DNA from 3 places in the Kitasatospora sp. NPDC097643 genome. Region 3 is predicted to be linked to each of the others. Evidence: riboswitches for the same ligand, from Rfam matches in the RefSeq annotation. Region 3 holds a riboswitch; each other region holds the start of a gene.
The links. Region 3 has a riboswitch for S-adenosylmethionine ahead of ABTY15_RS23650 (IclR family transcriptional regulator). Riboswitches for the same ligand answer to the same signal wherever they lie in the genome.

Region 1 (6,257 bases), on a different contig from region 3:
AGCTTTTTCACGGAATAACCCCGGTGTCAGGATCTGGTCGACTGGTGGGTGCACCCGGCGGCCGGTCTGGCCGGCACGAGGCTGCCTGTCTAGGGCTGCGCGCGCGGTCGGTCGGTGGGAGCGTCGGCACCGGCAGAAGCGGCCCGTCGCCGGTGAGGGCGGGGGCCGCAGCCGGTGGCCAGCGACCTGATCAGCTGGTTACTTGATCAGGTAGATGGTCGCGAACAGGCCGATCCACACGACGTCGACGAAGTGCCAGTAGTACGACACCACGATGGCGGCGGTGGCCTGCTCGTGCGTGAAGCGCTTGGCTGCGTACGTCCGTCCCAGGACCAGCAGGAAGGCGATCAGACCACCCGTCACGTGCAGACCGTGGAAGCCGGTGGTCAGGTAGAACACCGTGCCGTACGGGTCGGAGGACAGCGAGAGGCCGTCCTTCTTGACCAGCTCGGTGTACTCGAAGATCTGGCCGCCGATGAAGATCGCGCCCATGATGAAGGTCACGACGAACCACGAGCGGAGCTTCTTCACGTCCCCGCGCTCGGCGGCGAACACACCGAGCTGGCAGGTGAGGGAGGAGAGCACCAGGATCGTGGTGTTGACCGAGGAGAAGGGCACGTTGAGGGCGTGCGCCTTCTCGGTCCAGAACTCCGGCCCCTTGACGGAGCGGAGCGTGAAGTACATCGCGAAGAGGGCCGCGAAGAACATCAACTCGGAACTGAGCCAGACGATGGTTCCGACGCTGACCATGTTCGGCCGGTTGACCGATCCGTGCGCGTGCCCGGTTTCTACTGCTGTTGCTGTCGCCACGACGGACATTATGTCGGTCCCTTATTCCGTCTTCACGCCGGGGGGTGTCCCTCGGAGTGTCCGGTGCGTGCGGTATGCCCGCTTGGGGGTCGACGGGGTGTCCGGACGGGGTCTGAGCAGCGGCGTGTCCCTTTTCTGACGGTTCCTCGGAGGGGCCTGCGACCCCGTTGCCCAGCGTGTCGTTGCACGGTCGGCGCAGCCCCCGGAGGTAGGGGGACGAGCGCCCTGTCGGCCGTACGGGTGGACCGCGCGGGTCCGGGTGACGGGCCGTCCTCCGGGCGGGTGAGCCGTGGGCGCGGCGGCTTGAGGAGGAACGTGTCCGAGGGGGACTCGACGGGGGGTGATCGGGAGTAGCATCCGGATCAGGCGAACGTGGTCCGGATCACACTTGAGGGAGCAGGGTCCATGGCGTACACGACCGACGAGACGCTCACCGTCCTCGTCTACAGCGATGACCGCAACACCCGCGAGCAGGTGCTGACGGCGCTCGGCCGGCGGCCCGCTGAGGATCTTCCGGAACTGTCCTACCTGGAGTGCGCGACCACCCCGGCGGTGCTGAAGGCGCTGGAGAAGGGCGGGGTCGACCTCTGTGTCCTGGACGGCGAGGCGGTTCCGGCCGGTGGGCTCGGGCTCGGGCGCCAGCTCAAGGACGAGATCTACGGCTGCCCGCCGGTGCTGGTGCTGATCGGCCGGCCGCAGGACTCCTGGCTGGCCGCCTGGAGCCGGGCCGACGCGGCGATCTCCCACCCCGTGGACCCGGTGGCGCTGGCCGAGGCGGTGGCCACCCTGCTGCGGGCGCGGCTGGCGAAGCGGGCTCCGGCCAGCCGCTGAGCAGGGCCGTCTCAGTACTAGAGAAGACAGCGCCGGAGGGACCCCACCGCTCGATAGGCTGACTCCATCCGTACGGACGTCCCCCGGAGTGGGGAACCGACAACAGCTGGAGTCAGCCATGGTGAACGTGAACCCTGCGAACGGTGGTACCGACCCCGCGCAGGTGGTCCGCACCTGGCCGGACATCCTGGCGGCACTGTTGAAGGGGGAGGACCTCGACCGCTCGGCCACCGCGTGGGCGATGGACCGGATCATGAGCGGCGAGGCCTCCCCGGTCCAGGTGGCCGGGTTCATGGTGGCGCTGCGGGCCAAGGGCGAGACGGTCGACGAGATCAGCGGTCTGGTGGACGCGATGTACGCGCACGCCGAGCCGCTGGACATCCCCGGCCCGGCGGTGGACATCGTCGGGACCGGTGGCGACCGGGCCAAGACCGTCAACATCTCCACCATGTCGGCGATCGTCGCGGCGGCGGCCGGCGCCAAGGTGGTCAAGCACGGCAACCGGGCGGCCTCCTCGGCGAGCGGCTCCTCGGACGTGCTGGAGAAGCTCGGCGTCGCGCTGGACCTCTCCGCCCGGCGGGTCGCCGAGGTGGCCGAGGAGGTCGGCCTCACCTTCTGCTTCGCGGCGAAGTTCCACCCCTCGATGCGGCACGCCGCCACCGCCCGGCGCGACCTCGGGGTGCCGACCGCGTTCAACATCCTCGGCCCGCTGACCAACCCGGCGAGGGTCACCTCGCACGCGATCGGCTGCTTCGACACCCGGCTGGCCGGGCTGATCGCCGGGGTGCTCGCCCGGCGCGGCGCGACCGCACTGGTGTTCCGGGGGGACGACGGCCTCGACGAGCTGACCATCACCACCACCTCGCGGGTGTGGATCGTGCGGGACGGCATCGTCACCGAGACCTCCTTCGACCCGCGGGACGTCGGCGTCGAGCTGGTCGGCATCGAGACGCTGCGCGGGGCGGACGCCTCGTACAACGCCGAGGTCGCGCGCCGGATGCTGGCCGGGGAGCGCGGGCCGGTGCGGGACGCCGTCCTGCTGAACACGGCGGCGGCGCTGGTCGCCCTCGACCTGACCGACGCGCCGCTCGCCGAGCAGCTCGCGGCGGGCATGGCCCGGGCGGCGGAGGCCATCGACTCCGGCGAGGCGCAGGACGTGCTGCGCCGCTGGTCGGAGGCCACCAGCCGGGCGTGAAGCGGGAGTTGGGGGCCTGTCGGGATCCTCCCGGCAGGCCCCCTTCGGCTGTCCGGATGGTGGAACCGTGTTTGACCACCCGGCGGACGCGACCTAGAGTCCTGTCCAGGTCATGAGTGACAGCGTCAAGCCCCAGCTTGCTGTCCGGCAACCCTCCGTCCGTGGCGGGGTGCCCTGGGTGAGGACCGGGTCACGCGGCAATCCGTCCGCGCGGCAAGCGCGGACGCCCGAGATCCAGCACTCCCGGGGTCCCTCGACCTCCGAAGGAGTGCATCCTCATGTCTTCTCTTGCCACCGAAATCTGCGCCCCGCTGGCTGTGCTCGGCCGGGACGTCCAGGTGCCGCTCGTCAACGGCGAGAAGGTCGGCTACGCGGCGCTCGACTACGCGGCCAGCTCCCCGGCGCTCCAGCGGGTCTGGGACGACGTCGCCGCCTACGCCCCGTACTACGGCAGCGTGCACCGCGGCGCCGGGTACCTCTCGCAGCTCTCCACCGACCTGTTCGAGCAGAGCCGCCGCACCGTCGCCGAGTTCCTCGACCTGCGCGAGGGCGACCAGGTGGTCTTCACCCGGGCCACCACCGACTCGCTCAACCTGCTGGCGGGCGCCGTGCCGGCCGGCACCCGGGTGTTCGCCTTCGAGACCGAGCACCACGCCTCGCTGCTGCCCTGGGCGCACGCCGGGCTGGACGTCCACTACCTGCGGGCGCCGCGCTCGCGGGCCGAGGCCGTCGCCGCGCTGGACGCCGCGCTGGCCGGGGCGCCCGAGGGCCCCAAGCTGCTCTGCGTCACCGGCGCCTCCAACGTCACCGGTGAGCTGTGGCCGGTCGCCGAGCTGACCGAGACGGCGCACCGGCACGGCGCCCGGGTGGTGCTGGACGCCGCCCAGCTCGCTCCGCACCACCGGGTCTCGGTGCGCGCGCTGGACGTCGACTGGATCGCCTTCTCCGGCCACAAGCTGTACGCGCCGTTCGGCGCCGGGGTGCTGGCCGGCCGGGCGGACTGGCTGGACGCGGCCGAGCCGTACCTGGCCGGCGGCGGGGCGACCCGGACGGTCGCCCGGGAGACCGACGGCTCGGTGGCCGTCCAGTGGCACACCGGCCCGGCCCGGCACGAGGCCGGTTCGCCGAACGTCATCGGCGCGTACGCGATCGCCTCGGCCTGCCGGGCGCTGACCGAGGCGGGCTTCGACGCGCTGGAGGCGCGGGAGCGGCAGCTGGTGGACCGGCTGACGGCGGGGCTGGCGGAGATCCCGGAGGTCCGGGTGCTGAACCTGTTCGGCGCCACTGGTGACATTCACAGCGTGGCCCGGGTGGGCGTGCTGTCCTTCGTCGTCCGGGGCTGGAACAGCTCGCACTTCTCGGCCGCGCTGTCCGCCGAGTACGGCATCGGCGTGCGGGACGGGCTGTTCTGCGCGCACCCGCTGGTGCGGACCCTGCTGGGGGACGAGGACGCGGCGCCTTCCGAGTGCGGGGCGCCGGAGCCGTCGCTGCCGGGGGAGCGCAGCCTCAACGCCATCCGGGTGAGCTTCGGCGCGGGCACGCCGGACGAGCACGTCGACCGCTTCCTGACCGCCGTCCGCGAGCTGGTCACGGACGGCGCGGCGTGGAACTACCGCAACGAGGGCGGCCGTTGCGTCGCGACTGTGCAGATCGACAGGGGGCGCCGGGAGGGCTGACCCCTACTCGTCCAGGCCGAGGGCGAACGCGGCCTCCAGGTCGTGCTGGGAGTAGGTGCGGAAGGCGATCTGGGTCTCGGTGTGGGCCACGCCCGGGACCTTGTTCAGCCAGCCCGGGATGACCTCGGCCAGGTCGTCGTGGCGGCGCACCCGGACCATCGCCACCAGGTCGTAGCCGCCGGTCACCGAGTACACCTCGCTGACGCCCTCGATGGCCGCGATGGCCTCGGCGATCTCCGGAATGCGGTCGACACTGGTCTTGATCAGGACGATGGCGGTGATCACTGTTCGGGCTCCTTTGTGGGGTGGCGCCAGGGTATCGGTCGTCAGCCGGGTCGTCTCGGGGGGCGGCTGACCGCCGTGCAGGCGTAGAGGAAGCCCGCCACGAAGCCGATCACGTGCACCAGGTACGCCACCCCCGGGCCCGCCGAGTGGACCGACCACCACTGGAGGGCGAACCAGAGGCCGAGCACCAGCCAGGCCGGGAAGCGCAGCGGCAGGAAGAGCAGCAGCGGGACGAGCGTGGTCACCCGGGAGCGTGGGTGGAAGCGCAGGTAGGCGCCGAGGACGGCGGAGATCGCGCCGGAGGCGCCGATCAGCACCCGGGTGGAGTCCGGGGTGTGCGCCTCGGCGAGGGCGAAGCCGTACGAGGCCAGGCTGCCGGCGGCCAGGTAGAAGAGGACGAACCGGGCTCGGCCCAGCCGCTGTTCGACCGTGGGGCCGAAGACGTGCAGGAACAGCAGGTTGCCCAGCAGGTGCAGCCAGCCGGCGTGCAGGAAGAGCCCGCTGAGGACGGACAGCGCCGGGTGCTTGCCGGGGGTCGGGGCGGCCGGGCAGCCGGGGACGGGGTCGGGGGCCTCGGCGAGCTGTTCGGCGGTGAGCGGGTGGCCGGCCAGGAGTTCGGCGGGGACGGCGCCCCAGCGCTGCTCGTACCGCTGTTCCGCGCAGACCCGGGACCGGCCGCTGCCGTACAGCGGGTTGAGCCCGGCGGCCGGGCCGAGCAGGAAGACCAGGGTGTTGACCGCGATCAGGGTGTAGGTGACCGCCGGGGCGGTCGCGGCCGGGCGACCGTCCCGCTCGTCGGTGTGGCCGGGGGCCGCGAGTGCCATGGGCCCAAGCATCCCTCCGGCCCGGGCGTGTGACACCGCGCTGTACGGCAGGTGGCCCAACCGTCACGTTCCGAACAACCGGTGGTCCTGATGGTTGCCCCAGGCAATAGGCTTGGGGCGGGCATTCCCGCCTCCCGCCGCCGACGCCGGGGCTCCGGGGGGAGCGCCTAGCCCACGCAGGGACCACCCGAGAGGACCCCCGATGACCGTCCCCGCCCTGACCGCCGAGACGCGCTGGCGCTGCACGCTGTGCGGCAACCTCACCCGGTTCGACGTGACCCGCTCCGCGCGGGTGACCGAGTTCCTGCACTTCGACCTGGCCGGCGACTCCAAGGTCGAGGAGACCGAGGTGCTCAGCGAGACGATCGAGTCGGTGCGCTGCCGCTGGTGCAACGCGGTGGACCAGGTCGAGCTGGTGGCCCGTCCGGGCGCCGAGGGCGTGGAGGCCCCCGCCGAGCAGGGTTGATGTTCCGCCGGTGCGGTGGACGGTGCGCGGCGTGGCCGTCCACCGCACGGGACAATACAGACAAGACGCACGGAGCGTGACGACAGGGACGGCGGCCGCGGGCCGCGCCCCGATGGACCAGGATCGGAGCCGAGGACGTGGTGGACGCAGCGAAGGAGCCCGCCGACCCG
Region 2 (6,257 bases), on a different contig from region 3:
TACGCGGGCGACGACCTGGGCGATGTGGCGGCCTTCGCGGCGGTGGAGAAGCTGCGCGGCGAGGGCCTGGCGGGGCTGCTGGTGTGCAGCGGGGCGATGGGGGACGCGCCGGTGCGCGAACTCGCCGACCGGGCCGACCTGGTGGTCGCGGGCCCGGCCGGCGTGGTGGAGCTGCTCGGCGCGTTGGGGGCGGAGCTCGGCGTGCGCTGAGGCCGGGGGAGGAGCTCAGAGCGCGTTGAGCTGGTCGAGGAACCACTGTTGCGGGGGGAGCGCGGTGGCCGCGGCGGCGAGGCGCTTGGTGCGGTCGGCGCGCTCCTCGGCGCTCATGGTGAGGGCGGCGTGCAGCGCTTCGGCGGTGGCGATGACGTCGTACGGGTTGACGCTCAGCGCGTCCTCGCCGAGTTCGGCGTGGGCGCCCGCCTCGCGGGAGAGGACCAGGGCGCAGCCGTGGTCGGAGACCACCGGCACCTCCTTGGCGACCAGGTTCATGCCGTCCCGGATCGGGTTGACCAGGGCCACGTCGGCGAGCCGGTAGGCGGCCAGGGAGCGCGCGAAGTCGTCCTCGACGTGCAGGATCAGCGGCTGCCAGGTCGGGGTGGAGTACTCGGCGTTGATGTCCTCGGCGAGCTGCTGGACCTGGGCGGTGTAGGCGCGGTACTCGGCCAGGTCGGTGCGGGAGGGGTAGGCGAAGGCGATGTGCACCACCCGGTCGTGCCACTCGGGGCGGGTGTGCAGCAGGTGCCGGTACGCCAGCAGCCCGCGGACGATGTTCTTGCTCAGCTCGGTGCGGTCGACCCGGACGATGGTGCGGCGCTCGCCGACGGCGGCGCGCAGGGCGGCGAGGCGCTGGTCCACGTCGGGGCGGTGGGCGCGTTCGCGCAGGAACTCGGCGTCGGCGCCGAGGGCGTGCACGCCGAGCTGGGTGGTGCGGCCGGCGTGCGTGACGGTCATGGCGGCGCGGTCCACCTCGGCGCCCAGCAGCTCGGCGCAGCAGTCGGCGAAGGCGAGGGCCCAGCGACGGGTGAGGAAGCCGGCCCGGTCGGCGCCGAGGATGCCGGTGAGGACGGCCTCGCCGACGTCGTCCGGCAGCAGCCGGTAGTACTCCGGCGGGGCCCACGGGGTGTGCGAGAAGTGGCCGATCCGCAGGTCGGGCCGGGCCGCGCGGAGCAGGGCCGGGGTGAGCGACAGGTGGTAGTCCTGGACCAGGACGGCGGCACCGGGGGCGGCCTCGGCGGCGAGGGCGTCGGCGAAGGCGGTGTTGTAGGCGCGGTAGGCGCTCCACTCGGCGCGGAAGTCGGCGTCGAAGGCGGGGGCGGTGGGGGTCGCGTACAGCAGGTGGTGGACGAACCAGAGGGTGGAGTTGGCGACGCCGTTGTAGGCGCGGGCGAAGGTCTGTGGATCTATGTCCAGCATCCGGACGGCCTGTCCGCCGACCTCGTGCCCGGCGAGGTCGAGGCGGCCGTCGGGGGCCTCTCTGGCGGCCCGGCGGTCGGCGTCGCCGAGGGCCGCGCAGACCCAGACCGCGTCGGGGTCCTCGATGGCGGAGAGGCCGGAGACCAGGCCTCCGCCGCCGCGGCGGAGGGTCAGCGTGCCGTCGTCGGCGGTGCTGAACGACACCGGTCCCCGGTTGGAGGCCACCAGGACGGGTGCGGTGCCGGTCGCACTCGAACGTTCGGTCGTGAGATCGCCCATGGATGGTACGTTGCCGGGCCCCCGGCGTGGCAAACCCCTCCGGCGGGGCTTCAGTGCCGGGTCGCGTACTCGGGGACGGTGTGCATCGGGGGGCGTTCCAGGGCGGTCACCGGGTGGGTGTGGGCGGTGAACTCCCTGGTCCGCGGGTCGCGGGTGAACTGGGTCAGCAGCGGGTGGACCAGGTCGGCGGAGGCCTTCAGCCGGTGGGTGCGGTCGAGGCGTTCCAGGGCCGTGCGGTAGATGGTGGCGGCCATCCGGCCGAGGGCCTGGCCGTCCTGGTGCCGGTGGTGCCGGACACCGACGTCCACCTGGGCCAGCGCGTCCAGCCCGGCGATCTCCAACGCGTCGACCAGCAGGCCGAGTTCGACGCCGTAGCCGGTGGGGAAGGGCAGCCGTTCGAGCAGGGTGCGGCGGGCCGCGTACTCGCCGCCGAGCGGCTGGACGAAACCGGCGAGTTCCGGCCAGTGCAGGTTGAGCAGGGGGCGGGCGACCAGCTCGGTGACCCGGCCGCCGCCGGCCGGGTCGACGGCGACGTCGCCCGCGGCGGAGCCGCCCATCGATACTTCCAGGGGCCGGTCGTACATGGCCTTGACCAGCTGGATGTCCGGTTCGGTGAGCAGCGGGCCGAGGATGCCGGAGACGAAGTCGGGGTCGAACTCGCGCAGGTCGGCGTCGACGAAGCAGACGATGTCGCCGTGGGTCACCAGCAGCGAGCGCCAGAGCACCTCGCCCTTGCCGGGGGCGGCGGGCAGCCGGGGCAGGATGGCGTCGCGGTGCTCCACCCGGGCGCCGGCCTCGGCGGCGACGGCGGCGGTGGCGTCGACCGAGCCGGAGTCGACCACCACGAGCTCGTCGACCAGCGGGAGGCGCTCCATCAGCTCCCGGCGGATGGTGCGGACGATGTCGCCGACGGTGGCCTCCTCGTCCAGCGCGGGGAGGACCACGCTGACGGTGTGGCCGGTGCGGCGCTTGGCCTCCAGCAGGGTGCGCACCGGCCGGTCTGCCGCACTCCACGAGCGGCGGCGCAGCCAGGACGCCGCCTGCGGGAGGAGTGCGGGGGTCGGTTCGGCGGGCACGGGAGTCTCCTCGGCGGGATCGGGTGGGACGCGCCATCTCGCGTGGCGGACGGTCCCTTTCAGGGTTGGCGCCTTCGGATACAGTCTTCGTACAGCGGCCGGACCTTCGCACGCCGGGGTCGCCGCTGAGCACCACCACAACTTCACAAGCTCATCCAGAGGGACTGAGGGAACGGCCCGTTGACGTCCCGGCAACCTTCTCGCGCGGCTGTCGTCGACAGGCCCCGGCGGGACAGGTGCCAATTCCGGCCTGTGGCGCGGCTTGCGCCACGGGGAAGATGAGGAGAAAGGCCTCCGCCATCATGGCTCTCGACACCGTCGCACCCGCATCCGTTGACCTCGGCCCCGCAGCCGCGCTGTCCTGTCGGGAGTGCGGCACCCGCTTCCCGCTCGGTCCGAGCTTCGCCTGTCTGGAGTGCTTCGGCCCGCTGGAGATCGCGTACGAGTTCGGCAGCGAGGCCGCCGAGGAGCTGCGTAAGCGGATCGAGTCCGGTCCGACCTCGATCTGGCGCTACGCGCCGCTGCTGCCCGTGCCGGCCGACGTCGCCTCGAAGCCGAACCTGAACCCCGGCTGGACCCCGCTGGTCAAGGCGGACAACCTGGGCCGCGAGCTCGGCTTCACCGCGCAGCTGCACATCAAGGACGACTCGGGCAACCCCACGCACTCGTTCAAGGACCGCGTGGTGGCCTGCGCCATCGAGGCCGCCCGGGCCTTCGGCTACACCACGCTGTCCTGCTCCTCCACCGGCAACCTGGCCGGTGCGGTGGGGGCGGCGGCGGCCCGGGCCGGGTTCCGCTCGTGCGTGTTCATCCCGCACGACCTGGAGCAGGGCAAGGTCGTCATGGCCGGGGTGTACGGCGGCGAGTTGGTCGGCATCGAGGGCAACTACGACGACGTGAACCGCTTCTGCTCGGAGCTGATCGGCGACCCGGCGGGCGAGGGCTGGGGCTTCGTCAACGTCAACCTGCGCCCGTACTACGGCGAGGGCTCGAAGACGCTGGCGTACGAGATCTGCGAGCAGCTCGGCTGGCGGCTGCCGGAGCAGATCGTCATCCCGATCGCCTCGGGCTCGCAGCTGACCAAGATCGACAAGGGCTTGCAGGAGCTGATCAAGCTCGGTCTGGTCGAGGACCGGCCGTACAAGGTCTTCGGCGCCCAGGCGGCCGGCTGCTCGCCGGTGTCGGCGGCGTTCAAGGCCGGCCAGGACGTGATCCGCCCGGTCAAGCCGGACACCATCGCCAAGTCGCTGGCGATCGGCAACCCGGCGGACGGCCCGTACGTGCTGGACATCGCCCGCCGGACCGGCGGCGCGGTCGAGGACGTCACGGACGAGGAGGTCGTGGCGGCGATCCGGCTGCTGGCCCGGACCGAGGGCATCTTCGCCGAGACCGCGGGCGGGGTGACCGTCGGCGTGCTGAAGAAGCTGGTCGAGACCGGGCAGCTGGACCCGGCCAAGGAGACCGTCGCGATCAACACCGGCGACGGCCTGAAGACCCTGGACGCCGTCTCCGACGCGGGGATGACCGCCGTCATCCGCCCGACGCTGGCGTCCTTCCGCGACGCCGGCCTCGCGTCCGCCTGAACCCCTCCCCGACCCGCAGGTCCCACCCCCGCACGGCCGCACCCGCTAGGAGAGCCATGAGCGCCAACGTCCGCATCCCCACCATCCTGCGCACCTACACCGGCGGTGCCGCCGAGGTCGCCGCCGAGGGCGCCACCCTGGGCGAGGTCATCGCCGACCTGGAGAAGAACCACGCGGGGATCTCCGCGCGCATCCTGGACGACACCGGCAAGCTGCGCCGCTTCGTCAACGTCTACGTGAACGACGACGACGTGCGCTTCGCCGAGGGCCTGGCGACCGAGATCGGCGACGGCGCCAGCGTCTCGATCATCCCGGCGGTGGCCGGCGGCTGCTGAGCCGCGCCTGCCGAACCGCGCCCGCCGAGCCGCGGCGCGGTGATGTCGACGGCCGCACCGCAGCCGCTCACGTGGACGGAATTCCGCACTCCGTACACGTGGGCGGCTGTCCGCATTCCAGCCGCATTAGGGCTGGAATATTTGCGGGTCAAGTCGGAGTAGAGTGTGGCTCGGACGGGAACGGGGCTTCTCCTCGCCCCTCGCCCGCGAATCGCCCGACGGTCGTCCGGCCGGTGAGACCAGCCCGGCCAGGGCCGGGAAACATGTCAGGCAGATGTCAGAATTCCTGCGGGGATTTGGGTAATTCGTCCGCTATGTCCGGCGTGGAATGCCGAATTTCTCCTGGTTCCGCCCGGCCTGTCCCTTGCTGTGGCGCCGGAATTCCCCGTGGCTGGCCCTGTTGCAGAGGGCGTCGATCCGGATACATTCAGCGGCGGTCGACGTAATCACCCGCTCACCGGATGCCGTCCGGTGGCCCGGCGGAGGATTGCGGCGTGCACGGCTGCGCTCAGGGGGGGTTCCCCGGGCCGGCCTTCAAACCAGACCCGGGCCCGCGACCTGCGGGCGCGTGAAGGGCCAGCACAGCACTAGGGGAGTTCGGAATGGCTCAGGGCACCGTCAAGTGGTTCAACGCGGAGAAGGGCTACGGCTTCATCGCGGTCGACGGTGGTGCGGACGTCTTCGTCCACTACAGCGCGATCCAGATGGACGGCTACCGCACCCTCGAAGAGGGCCAGCGGGTCGAGTTCGAGATCTCCCAGGGACAGAAGGGCCCGCAGGCGGACATGGTCCGCGCCGCGGGCTGACCCCTTCCGCCCCCAGGAGCTCGGCGCGGCCCTACGGCTGGTGACCACTTCGCTTCTCGTCGGGCCCGTGCGACACGCGTCGTACGGGCCCGTCGGCGTTTCCGGGCGGCCCCAGCGGCGGCCCCAGCGGCGGCTCGCGGGTTGGCGATTGGGCTTGCACTCGACCACCCGGAGTGCTAATCATTGGCGTTAGCACTCACAGCGTGAGAGTGACAGCGGACCGGGTCGGTGAGGCCCCCGGGAGCGGTAGGGGAATGGACCCCCGCACACCAGGGCCGTCCGTCGCGGGCACCCCTTGGTCCGAGCAGTCGACCGTGTCCCGGAGGACCACTTCAGATGGCCAAGATCATCGCCTTTGATGAGGAAGCTCGCCGCGGCCTTGAGCGTGGCATGAACCAGCTCGCCGACGCAGTGAAGGTCACGCTCGGCCCCAAGGGTCGCAACGTCGTGCTGGAGAAGAAGTGGGGCGCCCCCACCATCACCAACGACGGTGTCTCCATCGCCAAGGAGATCGAGCTCGAGGACCCGTACGAGAAGATCGGTGCGGAGCTCGTCAAGGAGGTCGCCAAGAAGACGGACGACGTCGCGGGTGACGGCACCACCACCGCCACCGTGCTCGCCCAGGCCCTGGTTCGCGAGGGTCTGCGCAACGTCGCCGCCGGCGCCAACCCGATGGCCCTGAAGCGCGGCATCGAGAAGGCCGTCGCCGCCGTCTCCGACCAGCTGCTGGCCCAGGCCAAGGACGTGGAGACCAAGGAGCAGATC
Region 3 (6,257 bases):
GGCGAGAAGCTGACCGTGCACGAGAAGCTGACCATCCAGACCGCGGCCCACGGTGTCGTCAGCCTGATGGCGGCCGCCGACCCCGGCGCGTTCTCCGCCGCCAGGGCCGGCCTGGCCGGCGGCAAGAGCCTGTCCTCCGCCACCGGGCTGGTCGGCCGCGTCCTCGCGGAGAAGCCCAAGGGCATGAAGCTCGGGAAGTCGACCGCCGACATGGCCGACCAGGTCCTCCCCGCCCTCGCGGCCTCCGTCGCCCTGCTCCGGGACATCGACCCCCGGGAGGCCGAGAACTTCCGCTCCGTCATCCAGGTCGCCGTCGACGCCGCGCTGGAGACCCGCAACGGCCGGAGCCCCGCCATGGCCGCCATGGCCGCCAAGATCGGCGAAGCCCTCGACAGCGCCTGACCGCACCGCACGGACGCGCTCCGACCTGCGATGATGGCCCGGACCCGCCCGCCGGTACGACCCCGGCGGGCGCGGCCGGGACGATCGGAACACGGGGACGGGGGCGCGCATCGTGCGGGGGCGGAACGCGGAGCGGGACCGGATCGAGCAGCTGCTCGCCGACGCCCGGCAGGGTGCGAGCGGCGCCCTGCTGCTGCACGGCGAGGCCGGGATCGGCAAGACGGCGCTGCTCGACCACGCCGCCGAGCGGGCGCAGGGCGCGCGCGTCCTGCGCGTCGAGGGCATCGAGTCGGAGATGGAGCTCGCCTTCGGCGGCCTCCACCAGCTGTTCCTGCCCGTACTGGACCTCGTCGACGCCCTGCCGGAGCCACAGGCCGTGGCCATGCGGGCGGTCTTCGGGCTGAGCGGCGACGGCGTGCGGGACCGCTTCACCGTCGGCCTCGCGGTCCTCACCATGCTGTCGGAGGCCGCCGCCGACGGCCCGCTGCTCTGCCTGGTCGACGACGCGCAGTGGCTCGACCAGCCGTCGGTGGACATGCTGACCTTCGCCGCCCGCCGGCTGCGGGCCGAGGGCGTCGTGATGCTCTTCGCGGTGCGCGACGGCGCCCCCGGCGCGGCCGTGCAGGGGATTCCCCCGCTGCTCGTCGAGGGGCTCGACCGCGCTGCCGCCGCCGAACTGCTGCCGGGCCTGCCGCCGTACGTCGCGGACCGGGTCATCGAGGAGGCACGCGGCAACCCGCTGGCCCTGATCGAGCTGTCGGCCGCCCTCACCCCGGCCCAACGCGCCGGGCGGATGGGCCCGTTGGCCCTGCCCGAGACCGCCGCTGGGCTGCCGAGCCGGATCCAGGAGGGCTTCCTGGCGCAGATCCGGCGGCTCCCCGAGGCCGCCCGGGCGGTGCTGCTGGTGGCCGCCGCCGACGACACCGGGGACCTGGGCGTGGTGCTGCGGGCGGCGCAGTCGCTCGACGCGACGGTCGAGGACCTGGAACCCGCCGAGCGCGCGGGCCTCGTGCTGCTGTCCGGCGCGGCGGTGCGGTTCCGGCACCCGCTGGTGCGCTACGCCGCCTACCGGGGCGCCCCGCTCGCCCGGCGCATCGCCGCGCACCGGGCGCTGGCGGAGACCCTCGGCGCCACCGGCCAGGCGCACCGGCGGGCCTGGCACCTCGCCGCCGCCTCGACGGGCCCGGACGAGACCGTCGCCGAGGAGCTGGAACGGGTCGCCGAGTGGGCCGGGAACCGGCAGGCGATGGCGTCGGCCTCCGCCGCCTACGAGCGTGCCGCCCAGCTCACCGCCGACCCGCTGCTACGGGCCCGCCGCCTGGTCCGGGCCGCGCAGCGGGCGGCCGACGGCGGGCAGGACGAGCGGTGCGCCGCGCTGGCCGGCCAGGTGCCGCAGCCGACGGCCGATCCGGAGCTGGCGGCGAGCCTCGCCCGCGCCCAGGCCGTGGTCGAACTGGGCTACCGCAGGCCGGAGACGGCCGCCCGGCTGCTGCTCGACGGCGCGGACCGGACCGGCGCCAACTCCCCGGACACCACGACCTCGCTGCTCGCCGACGCCGTCCACGCGGCGTACTCCGCAGGCGACGCCGCGCTGATCGAGGAGATCGCCGCCCGCGCCCCGGACCGGCCGGTCCTGGCCGTCCCGGCCCGGCTGTTCGGCGGGGACGTGCCGGGCGCGCTCGACGCGCTGCGCGCGCTCGTGGCGGGCGGCGCAGCCGCGGCCGGGGGCGACGGCGACCCGGCGAGCGGGGTGATGGACCGGCTGATGGCCGGGATCTACCACCAGCTGACCGGCGACCACGCGGCCGCGCGGGAGGCGGCCGTGCGCGCGGTCGCCCACTGCCGCGACCAGGGCGTCAGCGGCTGGCTGCCCACCACGCTGCACCTGCTCGCCCGGGCGGAACTGGCGCTCGGCCGCCATGACGAGGCGTCCGCGCACGCCGCCGAGGGACTCCGGCTCGCCGAGGAGCACGACCTGGACCACCGGGCGGCCCACCTGCGCGCCGCCCTGGCGATGCCGGCCGCCGTGCGAGGGCAGCAGGAGCAGGCCCGGGCCCGGGCCGGCGAAGCCCTCGGGTACGCCCGACCGCGCGGGGTGGGCCGGGCCGCCGCGGACGCCGAATGGGCCCTGGGCCTGCTCGAACTCGGCCTCGGCCGGGCGGAGTCGGCGCTGGAATCCCTGGAGTCGGCGCGCCGCGCGGCGGCCCACCCACTGTTCTGCCTGCCGCTGCTGCCGGACCTCGTCGAGGCGGCGGGGCGGGCCGGCCGCCCGGAGCGGGCGGCGGAGCCGACCCGGCTGCTCGGCGAGTGGGCCGCCGCCCTGGGGCAGCCCGCCCTCGCCGCCCTGGCCCACCGCTGCCGGGCGCTGACCGGCCCCGACGATGCGGCCGAGGAGCACTTCGTCGCGGCGCTGGCCCTGCACGAGGGCGGCAGCGGGTACGACCGGGCCCGCACCGCGCTGCTCTACGGGGAGTGGCTGCGCCGGCTGCGGCGCCGGCTCGACGCCCGGGAGCACCTGCGGGCCGCGCTGGAGGCCTTCGAGCGGCTCGACGCCGGGCCCTGGGCCGGGCGCGCCCGGGCGGAGCTGGCCGCGGCGGGCGGGGAGGCGGGGTTGACGGTCCGTCGGGACGGTCCGATCAGTCTGCTGAGCCCGCAGGAACGCGAGGTCGTGCGGCTGGCGGCGGCCGGTGCGAGCAACCGGGAGATCGCCGCGCAGCTCTTCCTGAGCCCCCGTACGGTCGGGCACCACCTCTACCGCGCGTTCCCCAAACTGGGCGTCAGCTCCCGCACCGAACTCGCCGCCCTGCTGGCCTCATGAGGCCGGCCCCTGCGCCGCGTCCGCGCCCGCGGGCTCAGGCGTCCGCGGCCTCCGGCACCGAGTAGATCATCCGGGTCTGGGCGGTCCGGTAGCCGGCCCGGGCGAAGGCGGCGGCCATCGGGGCGTTGTCGGTGTCCGTGGTGGCCGTGATCAGCTCGGCGCCCGCCGCCACCTGGACCCGGGTGATCTCGGCCAGGATGTCGTCGACGTACCCCTGTCCGCGCAGCTCGGGGACGACGCCGAGGTAGCCGACGTTGCGGTTGTACGGCGTCGCCGAGGGCAGGGCCAGCCCGGCGACCCGCCCGTCCGGCGTGCGGGCCAGGCGCCACCACGAGCGCTCGCCCGGGCAGCCGAGGTAGAAGTCCACCTCCTCGCGGGCGGCCGCCTCGGCGCCCATGGTCGCCACGTTCCGGCGGGTCTCGCCGTCCAGGCTGCCCACCGCGATCCGCCGGAAGACGTCGAGGAATTCGTCGTCGGTGCCCTCGGTGAAGGTGAGGCGGCCGCTGGAGGCCGGCAGCCCGGCGTCGGGGGTCCACTCCAGGCGGAGCCGTTCCACCCGGTCGGTGAGCCCGGCCGTCAGCGCGGCGTCCTGCCGCCAGGTCAGGGCGTCGACGACGGCCCGGTCCTCGCGCCAGCCGTTCGGCAGTGTCACGTTGTACAGCGGGAGCTTGGCGGCGCCCTGCGCGGTGAAGGCCCGCAGGCCTGCGGTGAGCAGCTCGGCGGCGACCGCCGTACGGTCGGCGACCGTCGGGTCGACGTGCAGGCAGTCCAGCGCGACCGGGTGTGCGCTGGACGCCTGGCCCCACCACAGGGCGCGGGCCACGATCCGGCCGCCGTCCTCGGCGATCCAGGTCCACTCGGGTCGGTACATGCCCTCCTTCAGCTCGTCGAGGTAGCGGTCGGCGGGGATCCAGCCGACGGGTTCGTCGACCGTCACGGCGATGACGCGGTCGAGGTCGGATGCGGTGGTGCGGCGGAACAGCAAGCGGGTGCTCATTTCTGGTGTGTCGGTTACGTCGTCGACGGTAGGCGGGCGGCACCGCGACCGGCATCGGTCATCGCGACGTAATGTGACCGGTCATTTGACGGGGCGGCCGCGGAATCTTGTATGGTTCCTCGCGAATCATCCAGAGGGGTGGAGGGACCGGCCCTACGAAGCCCCGGCAACTCCCCGGTCGACTCGGCGTCCGAAGTACGCGCCGCGCCGCCCGGGATCAGTGCCAACTCCGGCCTGTCGCCAACGTGGCGCGGGAAAGATGAGGAGACACGGTGCTCTCTGTGCTGTCCTTCGCCCGGGCGCTTCCCGCCCCGGCCCTTCCGCGTACCCGTCTCGTGCCCGGCGCAGGCAATCGGCCGACTTCTCCGGCCCGTCCTCGCTGACCACCCCCCGCTCCCCGCGGGGAGCCCCCGTGAGCAGGACCCACCTGCCGCTCACGGGGTTCGAGACTGGAGTACCCATCCATGGAGAACACGAGCGGCGTCGGCGTGCTCGACAAGGTCACCTCGATCCTCGGCACCCTGGAGGCCGGGCCCACCAGCCTGGGCGGACTCGTCGCCGCCACCGGCCTGGCACGGCCCACCGCCCACCGGCTCGCCGTCGCCCTGGAACACCATCGGCTGGTCGGCCGGGACCTCCAGGGCCGGTTCGTCCTCGGCCCCCGGCTCACCGAGCTCTCGGCGGCCGCCGGCGAGGACCGCCTGCTGGCCGCCGCCGGCCCGGTCCTCACCCAGCTGCGCGACGTCACCGGCGAGAGCGCCCAGCTCTATCGCCGACAGGGCGAGGTCCGCATCTGCGTGGCCGCCGCCGAGCGGCTCTCCGGCCTGCGCGACACCGTCCCGGTCGGGGTCACCCTCCCGATGAAGGCCGGCTCGGCCGCGCAGGTCCTGCTCGCCTGGGAGGAGCCCGAGCGCCTCCACCGCGGTCTCCAGGGCGCGCACTTCACCGCGACCGCCCTCAGCGGCGTCCGGCGCCGGGGCTGGGCCCAGTCCGCGGGTGAACGCGAGCCCGGCGTCATCTCCGTCTCCGCGCCGGTCCGCGGTCCGGCGAACCGGGTGGTGGCCGCCGTCTCCGTCTCCGGCCCGATCGAGCGCCTCACCCGCCATGCCGGCGCCCACCTCTCCAAGGCCGTGGTCGAGGCGGCCACCCTCCTCACCGAGGCCCTCCGCCGCCCCTGAGCCGCTCGGACGGCGACGCCCGGGCCCGCGCTCCCTCGCAATTGGTCCAGACCTATTGACGGGCCCTGCCACCCCTCCTACGATCCGGTCCGGCACAGCCCCACATGTCCCCACCTCACCCAGAGCCGGGCGTCACACCCCCACGCATCGGTCATGTCCATGACGCCCGGCGGGAAGGGAGCAAGCATGTTCCATCGGAGGCCGCGTACGCCACGCCTGTCGCGTGCGTCGCAGGTGAACCGGACCAGCCGCGCCGAGCACCGACCGACCGTCCTGCGACAACTCCTCGCCGGGGTGAGCGCCGCCGCCGTCGTCGGGGCCGGCCTCACCGTGGCCGGCTCCGTCACGGCGGGGGCGGCCGGGGCGGCCACCACCAACCTGGTGGCCAACCCCGGATTCGAGAACGGACTCTCCAGCTGGAGCTGCTCCAACGGCTCCGGAACGACCGTCAGCAGCCCGGTCCACTCCGGCGCTTCCGCACTCCAGGCCACGCCGAGCGGCCAGGACGACGCCCAGTGCACCCAGACCGTCAGCGTGCAGCCCAACTCCGCGTACACGCTGAGCGCCTACGTCCAGGGCAGCTACGTCTACCTGGGCGCCACCGGCACCGGCCTCACCGGCGCCCCGTCCACCTGGACGCCGAACAACTCGTCGTACGGCCAGCTCAGCGTCGGCTTCACCACCGGGCCGAACACCACCTCGGTGACCGTCTACCTGCACGGGTGGTACGGGCAGCCCACGTACTACGCGGACGACGTCTCGCTCACCGGCCCCGGCGGCAGCAGCCCCACGCCGACGACCGCACCGCCGACCACCGCTCCGCCCACGACCGTGCCGCCGACCACCGTGCCGCCGACCACCG

Region 1: linked by a shared signal. The riboswitch ahead of ABTY15_RS15515 (aminotransferase class V-fold PLP-dependent enzyme) and the one ahead of ABTY15_RS23650 (IclR family transcriptional regulator) in region 3 are both predicted to bind S-adenosylmethionine.
Region 2: linked by a shared signal. The riboswitch ahead of thrC (threonine synthase) and the one ahead of ABTY15_RS23650 (IclR family transcriptional regulator) in region 3 are both predicted to bind S-adenosylmethionine.

What each region holds. Positions count from the first base shown of each region.
Region 1 covers NZ_JBEOSA010000020.1:42,553-48,809, reverse strand. The annotation lists gene qcrC (cytochrome bc1 complex diheme cytochrome c subunit) at 1-11, opposite strand, end outside; gene ctaE (aa3-type cytochrome oxidase subunit III) at 199-819, opposite strand; gene ABTY15_RS15525 (response regulator) at 1,216-1,641, shown strand; gene trpD (anthranilate phosphoribosyltransferase) at 1,760-2,836, shown strand; SAM riboswitch class IV at 2,945-3,062, shown strand; gene ABTY15_RS15515 (aminotransferase class V-fold PLP-dependent enzyme) at 3,115-4,512, shown strand; gene ABTY15_RS15510 (Lrp/AsnC ligand binding domain-containing protein) at 4,516-4,797, opposite strand; gene ABTY15_RS15505 (rhomboid family intramembrane serine protease) at 4,839-5,621, opposite strand; gene ABTY15_RS15500 (hypothetical protein) at 5,824-6,087, shown strand.
Region 2 covers NZ_JBEOSA010000013.1:86,839-93,095, reverse strand. The annotation lists gene otsB (trehalose-phosphatase) at 1-210, shown strand, start outside; gene ABTY15_RS11875 (alpha,alpha-trehalose-phosphate synthase (UDP-forming)) at 226-1,692, opposite strand; gene ABTY15_RS11870 (glucosyl-3-phosphoglycerate synthase) at 1,743-2,768, opposite strand; SAM riboswitch class I at 2,917-3,053, shown strand; gene thrC (threonine synthase) at 3,071-4,351, shown strand; gene ABTY15_RS11860 (MoaD/ThiS family protein) at 4,408-4,686, shown strand; gene ABTY15_RS11855 (cold-shock protein) at 5,289-5,492, shown strand; gene groL (chaperonin GroEL) at 5,829-6,257, shown strand, end outside.
Region 3 covers NZ_JBEOSA010000038.1:52,190-58,446, forward strand. The annotation lists gene ABTY15_RS23635 (MarR family winged helix-turn-helix transcriptional regulator) at 1-402, shown strand, start outside; gene ABTY15_RS23640 (ATP-binding protein) at 515-3,220, shown strand; gene ABTY15_RS23645 (GNAT family N-acetyltransferase) at 3,255-4,217, opposite strand; SAM riboswitch class I at 4,341-4,483, shown strand; gene ABTY15_RS23650 (IclR family transcriptional regulator) at 4,682-5,395, shown strand; gene ABTY15_RS39820 (carbohydrate binding domain-containing protein) at 5,582-6,257, shown strand, end outside.